2 regions of the Mesorhizobium sp. B2-3-5 genome follow, and region 1 is predicted to be linked to the other one. Evidence: predicted binding sites of a transcription regulator. Region 1 holds the regulator's gene; the other holds the start of a gene.

Region 1 (7,365 bases):
GCCGCTGCAGACGGACATTCCTGCACCAAGTCCACCGCTTGCCGCGGGCAGGATTGCGCGCGTGCGCCGGCAATTCGGCCTGACATCATTGCCTCGCCTGCGCCATGGCGTGGCCAAGGCGGCGGAACTGGAACTTGACCGGGGCATCGCCTTCCTGCTGGTGCCGGTCTGTCTGGCCACCGGAGCGATCGGCTACTATTCGCTGGCGGCGGAGCCTGATTTTGCCAAGCCTGTAGCAGTCGTCGTACTGACGGCGCTCTGTGCGCTTGCCTCGCGTTCCCGGCCAAAAACCCACCTGTGTTTCACGGCAATGCTGCTGTGCGCGCTGGGCCTGCTCGCGGCGAAGGTCGAAACATGGCGGGCCGGAACACGAATGCTGGGCTCGGAGATTTCGACTGAAGTGACGGGGCGCGTCGTCTCGCTCGATCGGATGGAGACCGGCCGCATCCGGCTGACCATTGACGTGACGTCCACCGCCCGGCCGAAACTGCGCTATATGCCGGAAAGGGTCCGGCTTTCGGCACGCAAGATACCGCCGGAATTGACCGCCGGCTCGTTGATATCAGGCTATGCCAAACTCTTGCCGCCGACCGGTCCGGTGCGGCCGGACAGCTATGATTTCTCCTTCGACAGCTATTTCGCCGGCATCGGCGGCAGCGGGTTTTTTCTGGGCAATCCCAGGATTGTCAGTGCCGACGACGGCATGCCGCTTTCGGCTCGCCTGTCGTCGGCGGTGGAAAATGCCCGCCAATCCATCGCCGGCCGCATCACAGGTATCATCGGCGGCGCCGAGGGCGAGATCGCGGCGGCACTGATCGTCGGCGTGCGCGCCGGCATTCCCGACGAAATCAACGAGGCGATGCGGCGCACCGGCATCTATCACATCATATCCATTTCCGGATTGCATATGGCGCTGGTCGCCGGCACCGTCATGGGTCTGCTGCGCGGCGCCTTCGCGCTGTTTCCAGATTTTTCCGCACGAAGGCCGGTCAAGAAATACGCTGCCGCCGCAGCGCTCTTCTCGATCGCTGCCTATCTTGTCATTTCGGGCGTCGTCGTTGCCGCCGAACGCAGCTTCATCATGCTGGCGGTGATGCTGATCGCGGTTCTGTTCGATCGCGCGGCCCTGACCATGCGCAACCTGGCGATCTCGGCGATCGCTGTCATCCTGGTCTCGCCGCATGAAGTGGTCGGACCGAGCTTCCAGATGTCGTTCGCCGCGACCGCCGCCCTGGTTGGCGCCTATGCCGGTTGGGCGGATTATCGTGCGCGAAAAACGAGGCCGCCGTCGCCGAAGCTATCCCTGCCAGGGCTTCTGACACAAAAATTCCTGCTGACGACGGGTGGATTGGCTATGACCTCCATCATCGCCGGCAGCGCTACGACGCTGTTTGCCATTTGGCATTTCCAGCGTGTATCGCCGCTCAGCCTGTTCGTCAATCTGGCCGTCATGCCGATCGTATCGGTCGTGATGTTCCTGGCCGTCGCCAGCGCGTTGCTGATGCCGTTCGGCTTGGATGCGCCGTCCCTTTACCTGATGGGCAAGGCCCTGACGGCAATGATCGCAATATCTGCGTGGATATCGGAACGCTCTCCGGTAGATGCGGTCGGACTGATTTCGCAGCAGTCCGTGCTGCTGGTGACGGTCGCCCTGGTTATCGCGACGATGGCGACGACATGGCTGCGGCTCGCCGCACTCCCGTTCGCGCTTGCCGGCCTGTTGACGGTGTCGCATACGCGCACACCGGATGTGCTGATCTCGGAAGACGCGCGGCTGGTCGCGGTGCCGATCGGCGGTGGCGAACTCGCCGTCAGTCGGGCACGCCCGAACGAATTCACCGTCGACAACTGGAAACGCGCATTGGTATCCGAAAGCATCGTCGTGCCGGAGGTGTTCAACAAGACTGATGGGCAGTTCACCATTGCCGATGCCGTAAATCTGCCGCCGGGAGCACCGTTCTACTGCACCGACGGCGTCTGTCTCGCCAGGCACCCGTCCGGAGCGATCGTCGCGCATGTCGAAGACCGCAAAAACACCTGGAAGGCCTGCGGTTTCGCCGACGTGATCGTCGTCAACGACGCGACTGGCTATGACGCCTGCCATAACCCGCTGGTTCTCGTCGTCACCAAACGGCAACTCGCTCGCAACGGAAGTGCCGCGGTCTTCTTCGACCGCCAATCGGCGATCGGCCCGCCAACCGTCAACTTCGCCGTCGACAGGCCATACCGGCCCTGGCATGAACAGCGCAAATTCTCGCGCGAGGCGAGGGGGCTGCCGCCCTATAAAAAGCCTGACAATGCAAGCGCACCAATCCCTGCTCAGTAGCGCCTGATCAGCCCGACGAGCTTGCCTTGCACCTTGACCCTGTCCGGTCCGAAAATGCGGGTCTCGTAGGCCGGGTTGGCGGCTTCAAGGGCAATCGAAGCTCCCTTGCGGCGGAACCGTTTCAGGGTCGCTTCCTCTTCGTCGACCAGCGCCACGACGATCTCGCCCGGGCTCGCTGTATCGGCGTTGCGGATGATGACCGTGTCGCCATCGAAGATACCGGCCTCGATCATCGAGTCCCCCTTGACCTCCAGCGCATAGTGCTCGCCGCCCATGATCATGTCAGGCGGCACCGAGATCGAATGCGTCTGGTGCTGGATGGCATCGATCGGCACACCGGCGGCGATACGGCCCATCACCGGGATCGAGACCGCGGGAATCGCATCGTCGTCATTGCCGGCCGCGGGCAAGCGCGACGATGCCGGCTTGATCTGACGACCAAGGTTGCCCTGACCGAGGCTGCCCTGGATGACACTTGGCGAAAATTTCTTTGCGGCATTGAGGCCCGGCGCGATCGAATCCGGCAGCCTGAGCACTTCCAGTGCGCGCGCCCTGTTGGGCAGTCGGCGAATAAAGCCACGTTCCTCCAGCGCCGTGATCAGGCGGTGGATCCCCGACTTGGAGGCAAGATCAAGAGCCTCTTTCATCTCGTCGAAGGAGGGCGGGATGCCGCTTTCCTTGAGCCGTTCATGAATGAACATCAGCAGTTCATGTTGCTTGCGCGTCAGCATGGCGGCCCCCAAGGCATTGAACGAAGGGTCTGAATCGGAATCGAAAAACAAACCCAGAACAAACCCTATCTGTTCCAGTTGTGTTCCGCAACCGTTTAAAGTTTAGTGAATTTGTTAAGGGGTTCGAAATTTTTGCCGCCGGCAACAAACGGCAACCGACGATTTCCGCCGCCGACACACGCATTGAAATCGTTTTGGTTAATGGCCTGTGGCCCATCCCTTGTTGAGGTTTGGCTTCAGTCGTCTGAAAGGCGCACGGGGCGGATTTATGGAGTCGCCCAGTGTCATTCCAGCGGAACGAAACGAAACCAAAACGCCAACGTTCGCCAGCTCGCTTGGCGGATAGATCCATGCGTAAGCGTCGGGCGGCGCGGAAGCGCCGAAATCATCCGGAAACCGCTTTCAGGCTGCCGGCGCGTGCGGTGTAGTTGTTGGCGCCGCTATCTTCGCTGTGAACATAGACGTGCAGCGTGTAGCCGATATGCGCCGTCATCAATGCCTTTGCCCGCTCGACATCGCGATCGAGCGCCGCCTCCATGATCGCGGTGTGATGCTCGATCGCGATCGCCTCGCGCAGGGCGTCCATGGCCTCTCCATAGCCATGCTTGAGGCCGGCCGCCGCCCGCAATGTCGGCGCCAGGCCGAGAAAACGATGATGCCGCCGCAGCTGATCCGCGATCGTCGAACGGAATCGCGACAGCCAGTTGGACGTCGCAGCACTCAGCAGCGCCGCGTGAAACGCCTCGTGGCTCTCGTCCCACTGGTCGACGGCCGCGTCCGAGGGGTCGTCAACCGCGGTCTTGCAGCGCGAGAGCCGGTAATGCGCGGTGACAACGGCATCTTCCCATTGCCGGTCGCCTTTCTCCATCGATTCCACGAACAGGGGTATTTCGACGACCATTCTTGCCCGCGCCAGATCCTCGAGTTCGGCGCGCGACACGGGGGCGACGGCAAAGCCGCGATTGCTGATGGCGGTGACAAGGCGCTCGGCTTCAAGCCGAGACAATGCTTCACGCAGCGGCGTCCAGCCGACGCCATATGTGCCGCGCAGCGCACTCAGCTTGAGCGGCGCACCGGGCATGAGGCGCGTCGTCAGGATATCGCGCCGCAGCAGCTGATAGGCCGCCTCCGTCTTTGTGGAGTTATTCTGATCCTGCATCGCAGTCCGTCCATCGTCGGGCTTGGAAAATTATATATCATGGCGATGCATGGCAAGAATTATATATAATGTTTGACATGGACCGGCGGACTGACCATGATCGCCTGACGCGCCGTCCATAAGCGGCGCTAATCAAATCTGGGAGGAAATGATGTTGAAGTCGAAATGGCTGTCAGGATTGGCCCTGGCTGGCGCCTTGATGGTCAGCGCCGGCAGCGCCGCGGCAGATCAGATTCGTATCGGCATAGCCAATTTCGGAGAGCATCCGCAGTTGAATGCGGCCATAGCCGGCTTCAAGAAAGCGCTGGCGGACAATGGCTTCGTCGAGGGCAAGGACGTCGTCTACACCGAGAGCCACACCAATTTCGATGCATCGCTGGTGCCGCAGATGATCGCCAAGCTGCAGGCGGAGCAGCCCAAGCTGATCTACACCATCACCACGCCGGTCTCGCAGATCGCCAAGAAGGCGCTCGCAGGGTCCGGCATTCCGATCGTCTTTGCCGCGGTCACCGATCCGGTCGCGGCCAAGCTGGTGCCGTCATGGGACTCCGGAGACGAAGGCATGACCGGCGCCAGCGATCTGCAGGATGTCGCCGCGGTGATGGCCTTCACCAAGAAGCTGCTGCCGAACGCCAAGCGCTTTGGCGTGCCCTACAATCCAGGCGAGGCCAATGACGTTGCCCTGATCGAAAAGATCAAGGCGGCGGCACCCGCGGCCGGCTTCGAGGTCGTGGAGGTCGGCATCGACAACGTCAATGACATCCAGCAACGCATCGCTTCGCTCGCCGGCAAGGCCGACGTGATCTACGGCCCGGCTTCGAACCTGATCCAGCCGGCGATCGCCGCTGTCTCCGCAGCCGCCCGCCAGGCCGGTATCCCGGTCGTCAACTCCGATGACAGCGCGGTCCGCAACGGCACCGTACCGGCAAGCTTCGCGGTCAACTACACGCAGGTTGGCGTCAATGCCGGCAACATCGCCGCCGAAATCCTTAAGGGCAAGGATCCGAAGACGATCGCGCCGTCCCGCCCGGCTTACAAGGACCACATGGCAACGATCTCCCGCAAGGCGATGGCCGCGTTCGGCATCGAGATACCCGCTTCGATGGCCGATTGCGGCTGCATCGTCGACTGACGTTGGGCTGCAGCGGTGACGGCGTCGGCGCCGTCACCCTTCAGTTGTGGGAGGAACGATGCTCGAGATCCGATCCGCGCGCAAAGTGTTCTACAAGGGCCAGGCCGACGAGAAGGTCGCGCTGGACGGTCTCAACCTGTCGCTGGCCACGGGCGAGTTCGGTATCGTCATCGGCTCCAATGGGGCCGGCAAGAGCAGCATGCTCAATGCCATTTCCGGATCTCTCATCCTCGATTCCGGCAGGATCCTGATCAATGGCACCGATGTGACTGACATGCCGGTGTACAAGCGCGCCACCAAATTGGCGCGCGTCTTCCAGGATCCGATGCGTGGCACCGCCGCCAGCATGACCGTAGCGGAGAATATGCTGCTGGCCGATCTGCGCAGCCACAAACGCACCTTGCGGCAAGGGCTGAACGCCGCGCGGTGCGCGTCCTACAAGGAGCGCCTGTCCATACTGGGCCTTGGTCTTGAAAATCGCCTCGACACCCGCGTCGACCTGCTTTCGGGCGGGCAGCGGCAGTCTCTGTCGCTGATCATGGCGGTTGGCGGATCGCCGGACTTGCTGCTGCTCGACGAGCACACGGCAGCGCTCGACCCGCGCACGGCTGACATTGTCATGAAGGCGACGGTGCGCGCCGTCAATGCGCTGAAGCTGACCACCCTGATGGTGACCCACAATATGCAACACGCCGTGGACTATGGCAGCCGGGTGATCATGCTCGACGCGGGCCGGGTCCGGCTGGAAGTCACCGGCGAGGAGAAATCGGCGGTCACGGTTGCAGATCTGATCGGCCATTTTTCCGTCAAGACCGATCGCATGTTGCTGGCGAGCTGATCACCATGAGCTTTATCCAGGAAGTTCTGACGAGCTTCGTCGCGATCATCCCGGTTACACTGGCGCAGAGCCTGATCCTGGCCTTTGTCGTGCTCGGGATCATGATCCCGTTTCGCATGCTGAATTTTCCCGATCTCACCAGCGAGGGCGCCTTTCCGCTGGGCGGCTGCGTCTGTGGCGTGCTTCTGGCAGCCGGTGCATCACCGCTGACAGCCATCGTGGTCGCCGTCGCAGCGGGCTTTGTGGCGGGTTGCTGTACCGCCTTCATCCATCTGCGCTTCCGCATCCACACGCTTCTTGCGGGTATCCTGATGATGACGATGCTCTACAGCATCAACCTGCGCATCATGGGCAAGTCCAATCTCTCCGTTTTCGGCTCGCCCACTGTGTTCGACTGGGTGCCGTTCGCCCGGCCGGGTTTTCCGGCCAGCAAGATCGTTGTCGCCGGCCTGCTCGCGCTCCTCGTCTCTACGGTGCTCTACATGTTCTTCAGGACCGAGAAGGGGACCGCGGTGCGCGCCGTCGGCGCCAATCCCGACATGGCCGAAGCTCAAGGCATCAATGTCTGGGCGGCGACCATAGGCGGTGTCGGGCTGGCGAGCGCGTTTTCGGCGTCAAGCGGCGCGCTGATGGTGCAGTCGCAGGGATTTGCCGACGTCAATATGGGACTGGGGATTCTCATCAACGGGCTTGCCGCGCTGATGATCGGCGAGGCGGTTGTCGGCAAGCAGACGGTCTGGCGTCAGCTGCTGGCGCCTTTCGCCGGCGCGATCATCTACTACCAGCTGGTGTCGTTCTGCCTCGCCGCCGGCATGCCGCCACCTGACCTGAAGCTTGCCACCGGCCTATTCGTGCTCGCCATGCTGGCCTTGCCCAGCCTCAAGCGCAGCCGGGGACCCGCGCCGGCTCGCGAAGCCATTCGTGAATAAATTAGAGCGTGAACAAACAAGGGAATGTCTGAAATCATGCGTGCAACGCTCGATCTCGCAGCAGTCGAAGCCATGGATGCGGCGGATCCGCTGCGTGCCATGCGCGACCGGTTCATTTTGCCGCACGGGGTTATCTATCTCGACGGCAATTCACTCGGCGCGGCGGCCCCCGCCGTCTTCAACGAGCTGCAGAAGGCCGCAACCCAGGAATGGGCGCAGGATCTGATCCGTGCCTGGAACACCGCCGGCT
Region 2 (7,365 bases), on a different contig from region 1:
ATGGGATTTTCACCTTTCAGTGATTTGGGGCGTCTGCGCCATAAATCGACGTTGTGTCACCGGCATGTTTCGCTGATGTAACACAAAAAGTCGGAAGAATCAAGGTTTTGCTGCGTAAGCGAAGGCCACAGGTCACCGCCGCCTGTCAAGGCGGTTCATGTGCCGTGCCTCTTACGCAGCGTCATACCAGTCTGAACGGTAGCGCTGTCAGTCGCCTTCGCCAGGTTCGGCGGAGAAATATTTCTCGAACTTGCCGGCCTCGCCGTCGAAGGTCTTGGCGTCGGCCGGCGGTTCCTTCTTGGCGGTGATGTTAGGCCATTTCTCGGCATATTCGGTGTTGATCTGCAGCCATTTGTCGAGACCGGGCTCGGTGTCGGGCTTGATCGCGTCGGCGGGGCATTCAGGCTCGCAGACGCCACAGTCGATACACTCGTCGGGATGAATGACGAGCATGTTCTCGCCTTCGTAGAAACAGTCGACCGGACAGACCTCGATGCAATCCATGTATTTGCATTTGATGCAATTGTCGGTCACGACATAGGTCATCGGTCGGCTCCGGAACGCCCCAGCTTTATTGGGCTTTTTCCGTGAGGTAACGCCTTTGCCCGCCGCTTGCAAGGGCGGCCGTGCCCGTCCACACCGGCTCTTCGGGAATGGAATTCCAGAGGCAAGCGCGGCAAGGACCGGTGATGACCCGTGGAGCGTCTCGTGTCCCGGTCTCCATTCTGTCCCGCGTCCACTCCTGTGCCGAAGCCACGGCCCTGCGTTCAGGACGGCAAGCCTCAATCCTCGCCAAGCAAGCGGTCGGTCTGGCGGCGCTCTCTTTTGGTCGGGCGGCCGCTGCCGGCCTCGCGCAGCGCCGGAATCGCATCGGGAAGCGCCTCGCCCTTCGGTGTGGGCGGTGGCGACATGTCCTCGTAGAGGGTGCGGGCCTCGTCTGCCGGGCCGCGCCGCACACCCGCGCCGAGCACCTTCCAGATGAAGATGCGCTGGTCGAGCGTGATGGTCAGCACGTCGCCCGGCTTGACCAGATCGGAGGCCTGCGCTGCTTTGTCGCGATTGATGCGCACGCGGCCGGCGACGACCAACTTGGCCGCCAGCGAGCGCGATTTTACCACGCGCGAGAAGAACAGCCATTTGTCGATGCGCTGTCGGCCTTCAGCAACCATCGAAGCGCCGAGCTTATTTCTTCAATTGGTCGCGCAAGGCGGCAAGCTTGGCGAAGGGCGAGTCCGGATCGAAGCGGACCGGACGCTCCTCGCGCGGCTTCGGCTGGAAGGCGGGCTTGCCGCCCCTGTTCCCGTCGGCACCGCTCTTGCCTTCCGGCCTGCCGCCCTTCCAGTCCGGCCGGCCCTCGCGGCGGTCGGGACGCTCGCCCTGGGGACGGCTGTCACGGCGCTGTTCGCCTTCGCCCTGCGGCTTGGGCTTGAACTTCGAGCGGTCGAAGCGCGGCTTGCCGGCGCCGTCACGCCGCCCTTCATGGGCCGGGCGCTCGCCAGGTGCGCCTGGTGCCTGTGCGCCGGCACCCGCCGGTGCGTCGCGCCGGCCCCGCGCCTGCCCGTTTTGCGGGCGATTGCCGCGGCCCTCACGATGACGCGGGCGCTGGTCGAAGCGAGCCTGCCGCCACAGCAAGATGGGCTTGGGCGCTTCGGCTTCCGGCGCGGCCTCGGCGGTCTCACCCTCCCCCTCGTGGGAAGGGTCGGCGCGCAGCGCCGGGGTGGGGGGAGCGCCAGCGCTGTCAACACTGCCGGCATCGTCGGCGCTGTCAGCTCCGCCCGCGTCGCTTCGCGCCGCGACCTCCCCCATCGAGGGGGAGGCAAGGGCGCCGGCGCTTTCGGCGGCGGCAACAGGCTGATTTTCCACGACCTCCGCAGATTCCGCCTGTGCCGGCCCGGCAGGCAACTCAACCACGGCCTCGGCTGTCGGAGCTTCTTCGTGCGTTGCCGGTGCGGCCACGGGCTCTTCCCCGGCGGGCTCGGCCTCAACGGTATCGGTGGCAGAGGTTTCGGATGCCGGCTCCACAGCGATGACCATATCAGACGCAGGTTCGGAACCTTCGACGGACGCTTCCGCTGCAACATCCGTAGCCGCGTCTTCCGCCGCCTTTGCGCGGGCGGCTTCTTCCGCCGCGAGCTTGGCCGCGGCGGCTTCCCGCGCGGCATTGTCCTGTGCCTCGAGCCGTGCCTTGACTTCCGCCGCGGGCTTCGGCTCGGCGCGATAGCCGAGACCCTTCAGGATCTCCTCCATGTCGTCGGCGGTGGCGCCGAGGATCGACATCATCGGCGGCGTCACCATGAAGGACTGGCCGTCATAGGCGCCATCCGGACGCTGGCCGAGGCCAGGCTTCCAGTTGGTCGCCGGGCGGATCAGGTCGGCCAGCCGCTCCAGTATGTCGATACGCACGGCGCGGCGGCCGAGATTGCGGTAACCGGCGAGCTTGTAGAAGGCCTTGTCGAAGGCCGGGTCGATGACCACCGAGGTGCGGCCGGACGCCAGCGCATGGACGACGTCGCCGAAACCCGGCTTGTCCTTGCCGTCATTCTTCAGCGCCCACAGCAGCGTCACCAGCCCGGCGGGTGCCGGCTTGATCAGCGCCGGAACGAAGACATGGTAGGCGCCGAAGCGCACGCCCAGGCGGCGAAGGGCGGCCCGGCCCTCCTGGTCGAGCGACTTCATCTCCTCGGCGATGTCGCGGCGGTTGATGAGGCCGAAATTCTCGACCAGCTGGAAGGCGATGCCGCGGCCGATGCCGGAAATCTGGTCGGCATTCTTCAGGTCGACCAGCGGCTTCAGCAGCGACTCGATCTGGAAATTGACGAAACGTTCGGCACGCGCCGCGACCTTGTCGCGCGCCGGGCCGGTCAGCTGTTCGTCAGCCAAAAGCACGAGACGCGGCTTCAGCGCATCCTCGCCGGAGACCAGTGTGCCGATCGGCGCGCCGATCCAGCGCAGCGTGCCGTCCGAGCCAAGCGCGAGGTCGCCATTGGCGCAGGCGCCGAAGCGTTCGGCGCGCGCCTCGAACTCGGCGGCCAGCGCCTTCTGGGCGGCGGTGCGCACGGCCTTGGCGTCTTCGCCGCCGGCGCTCTGGTCTGCGGTGAAGCGGAACCCTTGCAACTCGCCGACATGGTGGCCTTCGACAAGGACGGTTCCGGTAGGACTAATTTCGGCTTCAGGCATGGTATTTTCTCTAAGGCGCCGCATGAGGACGGAAGTCCTGCGGTCTACGAAGCGTTTCGTCAACCGCTCATGCAGCGCATCCGACAATCTGTCTTCAATTTCACGCGTCTTTTCCTGCCAGTGTGCCTGATCGGCCAGCCAACCGGGCCGGTTCGACACGAATGTCCAGGTGCGGATCTGAGCAATGCGGTGCGACAGCGTATCGATGTCGCCCTCGGTGGTGTCGGCGCGGCGCACCTGCTCGGCCATGTAGTTCTCGTCGACATGGCCATGCCGGGCGAGGTCCATGTAGATCGACGCAATGAGGTCGGCATGCTGGGCCGGGGCGATCTTTCGGTAATCGGGGAGCGCGCAGGCCTCCCACAGCAGCGCCACGCGTTTGGCGTCTGTGGCAAGCGCGCGGATGTCCCCGTCGCGCGACAGATATTCGAGCGCCTGGGCATCCACCGCCGGCAGCGCGCGCGTCAGGCCCTCGACCGGCGCGTTGGTCTCGATCGAGCGCTTCAGCGCATCGAGGCTGGCAAAGTCGAAATGCGCGGTGCGCCACTGCAGCACCTTTACCGGATCGAAATCATGGCTCTCGATCTTCTTGACCAACTCCTCGTCGAGCGGATCGACCTGGCCGGTGACACCAAAAGTGCCGTCGCGCAGATGCCGGCCGGCGCGCCCGGCGATCTGACCGAGTTCGGCCGCCGTCAGGTTGCGATACTGGTAGCCGTCGAATTTCCGGTTCTGGGCGAAGGCGACGTGGTCGAGATCGAGGTTGAGGCCCATGCCGATGGCATCGGTTGCGACGAGATAGTCGACATCGCCGGACTGGAACAGCGCCACCTGGGCGTTGCGGGTACGGGGCGAGAGCGCTCCGAGCACAACGGCCGCACCGCCCTGCTGGCGCCGGATCAGCTCGGCGATGGCATAGACCTCGTCGGCGGAGAAGGCGACGATGGCGGTACGCCGGGGCAGGCGGGTCAGCTTCTTGGACCCGGCATAGGCCAGATGCGACAGCCGCGGGCGCGTCACCACCGAGACGCCCTTCAGCAGGCGCTGGAGGATGCCGTGCATGGTGGCCGCACCGAGGAGAAGCGTTTCCTGGCGACCGCGCAAATGCAGGATGCGGTCTGTGAAGATGTGGCCACGCTCGAGGTCACCGGCCAGCTGCACCTCGTCGATGGCGACGAAGGCGGCGTCGGTCTCGCGCGGCATGGCTTCGACGGTGCAGACAGAATATTTGGCGCCTGGCGGCTGGATCTTCTCCTCGCCGGTGATCAGCGAGACCTTGTGGGCACCGACCTTTTCGCAGACGCGGCTGTAGACCTCGCGCGCCAGCAGCCTGAGCGGCAGGCCGATGACGCCGGTTCCGTGCGCCACCATGCGCTCGATGGCGAGATGGGTCTTGCCGGTGTTGGTCGGCCCAAGCACCGCGGTCACGTCGCGGCCCGACAGGATCAGCGGCTGGGTGTGTTTCGGCTGGATGTTCATCGGCTCGAAAATAGGGCTTTCTGGCCTCTCATTGTCGGGAGCGTGCCCTGGACGGCGCGTATGACAGGCGACACATAGGGATTTCGAGCGCGAAGCGAAAGCGGAATGTTCCGCCGGCGGCTCGAAGGTGGCTGTGTGAAGCTCCCGGCCGGTCGCCGATTAACGGATGGAACGAGTCTGGAACGAATCGGCGACGAATCGCTGACTCTTCCAGATTCAGCTTTTGTTCACGGCTACATATGGATTTTGTGACCATGAGTCTCACCACATGCTGAATCGTCGAACTGGCCCATTTTATGCTAGGCGAGCTTTGCCGTTAACCTTTGCCGGAAAACGAAGAAAGCGGTGCGACACGCTTGGCTCAATCTTTTGAAATTGTTAACTTTTCTGAATTTGGCCTCAAGGAGCGGCAGGCGATTCCGGCCCTATTAACATTAACTTCCGCTCAAACCCGGAACGAATCGGCGACAAAACGGCGCCAGCGGTATTTTCCCTTTTTGTTCCGCCAATATCGGTGTTGTGAACAGCTTATCCACCGGGAATCCACAAGCTTGGCCACCGGTTTCGCACCGAGGGTCCCGCCGCCAATTAACCTTGCGTGCCTGATGAGGGATCAGGCTGCGGCGAGGGCCTGGAGGCCTCAGCGTCAATTCGCAAACGGACCGGTTTTCCCGGTCCGTTTGTCGCCAGTGCGAGGCCTTTGGCCTCGGCGACGTGTCAGACGAAATACTGGCCGCCGTTTGCGGTGAGGGTCGAGCCGGTGATGAAACCGGCCTCTTCCGAAGCGAGGAAGACGACGCAGCGCGCGATCTCTTCCGGTTCGCCGAGGCGGCCGACGGGGATCTGCGGCAGGATGCGCTCGTTGAGCACCTTCTCGTCGATCGCCTTGACCATTTCGGTGGCGATGTAGCCGGGGCAGATGACGTTGACGGTGATGCCAGCGCGAGCCCCTTCCTGCGCCAGCGCCTTGGAGAAACCAATGTCGCCGGCCTTGGCGGCGGAATAATTGACCTGGCCGGCCTGGCCCTTCTGTCCGTTGATCGAGGAGATGGTGATGACGCGGCCAAACTTGCGATCGCGCATGCCGCCCCACAGCGGATGCGTCATGTTGAAGACACCAGTCAAATTGGTGTCGATCACCTCTTTCCATTGCTCACGCGTGATCTTGTGGAACATGGCGTCGCGGGTGATGCCGGCATTGTTGACCAGCACCGAGACCGGGCCGAGGTCGGCCTCGACCTGTTTGATGCCGGCGGCGCAACCGTCATAGTCGGCGACCGACCATTTGTAGACCGGAATGCCGGTCTCGGCCTTGAATTTCGCCGCCGCGTCGTCGTTGCCGGCGTAGTTCGCGGCGACCGAATAGCCGGCGGTCTTCAAAGCGATCGAGATCGCCGCGCCGATGCCGCGCGATCCACCCGTGACGATTGCAACCTTGGTCATGCATTTCCCCTTTTTGAGATCGCCCTGTTGTCGGGCTTGGCAGGCACTTGATATGGGACGGGCGGCTAAAGCGCGTCGCCTGAAGTAAATTCAGGCACCGCGCTTAGCTGCTTATCTGGATGCATGTCGGCCTCCCAAAACCGCTACGCACTTTTGGGCGACATGCATTGACGCCGCCCGTTCGTTGATGTGTCAGAGTGCTTCCACGCACATGGCGACGCCCATGCCGCCGCCGATGCATAGGGTGGCGAGACCCTTCTTGGCGCCTCTGCGGCGCATCTCGTAAACCAGCGTGTTGAAGATGCGGGCGCCCGAGGCGCCGATCGGATGGCCGATGGCGATGGCGCCGCCGTTGACGTTGACGATCGAGGGATCCCAGCCCATGTCCTTGTTGACGGCGCAGGCCTGCGCCGCGAAAGCCTCGTTGGCCTCGACAAGGTCAAGATCGCCAACCGACCAGCCGGCCTTTTCCAGAGCCTTGCGCGAGGCGGGAATGGGGCCGGTGCCCATGATCGCCGGATCGACGCCGGCGGTTGCCCAGGACGCGATGCGCGCCAGCGGGGTGATGCCGCGCTTGATGGCTTCCGCTTCGCTCATCAGCAGCGCGCCGGCCGCACCATCATTGATGCCGGAGGCGTTGGCGGCGGTCACCGTGCCGTCCTTGTCGAAGGCCGGCTTCAGCTTGGTCATGGCGTCGAGCGTGGCGCCATGGCGGATGTATTCGTCCTGGTCGACGACGGTGTCGCCCTTCCTGCCCTTGATGGTGAAGGCGACGATCTCGTCCTTGAACTTGCCGGCCTTCTGCGCGGCCTCGGCCTTGTTCTGCGAGGCCAGCGCGAACTGGTCCTGATCGTCGCGGGTGATCTGGAACTGGCGGGCGACGTTTTCGGCGGTGTTGCCCATGTGGTAGCCGTTGAAGGCATCCCACAGCCCGTCCTTGATCATGGTGTCGATCATCTTGTAGTCGCCCATCTTGACGCCGGCGCGCAGGTGCTCGGCGTGCGGCGACAGCGACATCGATTCCTGGCCGCCGGCGATGATCACCTTGGCGTCGCCGGTGGCGATCTGCTGCATGCCGAGCGCAATGGCGCGCAGGCCCGAGCCGCAAACCTGGTTGAGGCCCCAGGCAGTGGTCTCCTTGGGCAAGCCGGCGATGATCGAGGCCTGCCGGGCCGGGTTCTGCCCTTGAGCGGCGGTCAGCACCTGACCGAGAATGACCTCGTCGACCTCGGCCGCTTCGACGCCGGCACGCGACAGCAATTCCTT

The links. Region 1 encodes LexA, which represses DNA repair genes until DNA is damaged. Its sites were predicted from a motif close to TGTTCNNNNTGTGTTCNG; they were not measured.
Region 2: the regulator LexA is predicted to act here: its motif matches at 4,824-4,841, upstream of FJ958_RS28055 (helicase-related protein).

Annotation. Positions count from the first base shown of each region.
Region 1 covers NZ_VFVX01000002.1:200,935-208,299, reverse strand. Annotated here, with positions in the region: gene FJ958_RS03825 (ComEC/Rec2 family competence protein) at 1-2,326, shown strand, start outside; gene lexA (transcriptional repressor LexA) at 2,320-3,057, opposite strand; gene FJ958_RS03815 (GntR family transcriptional regulator) at 3,443-4,216, opposite strand; gene FJ958_RS03810 (ABC transporter substrate-binding protein) at 4,368-5,348, shown strand; gene FJ958_RS03805 (ABC transporter ATP-binding protein) at 5,407-6,186, shown strand; gene FJ958_RS03800 (ABC transporter permease) at 6,192-7,115, shown strand; gene kynU (kynureninase) at 7,152-7,365, shown strand, end outside.
Region 2 covers NZ_VFVX01000042.1:5,872-13,236, forward strand. Annotated here, with positions in the region: gene fdxA (ferredoxin FdxA) at 208-546, opposite strand; gene FJ958_RS28050 (RNA-binding S4 domain-containing protein) at 783-1,169, opposite strand; gene FJ958_RS28055 (helicase-related protein) at 1,183-4,656, opposite strand; gene phbB (acetoacetyl-CoA reductase) at 5,374-6,099, opposite strand; gene FJ958_RS28065 (acetyl-CoA C-acetyltransferase) at 6,292-7,365, opposite strand, start outside.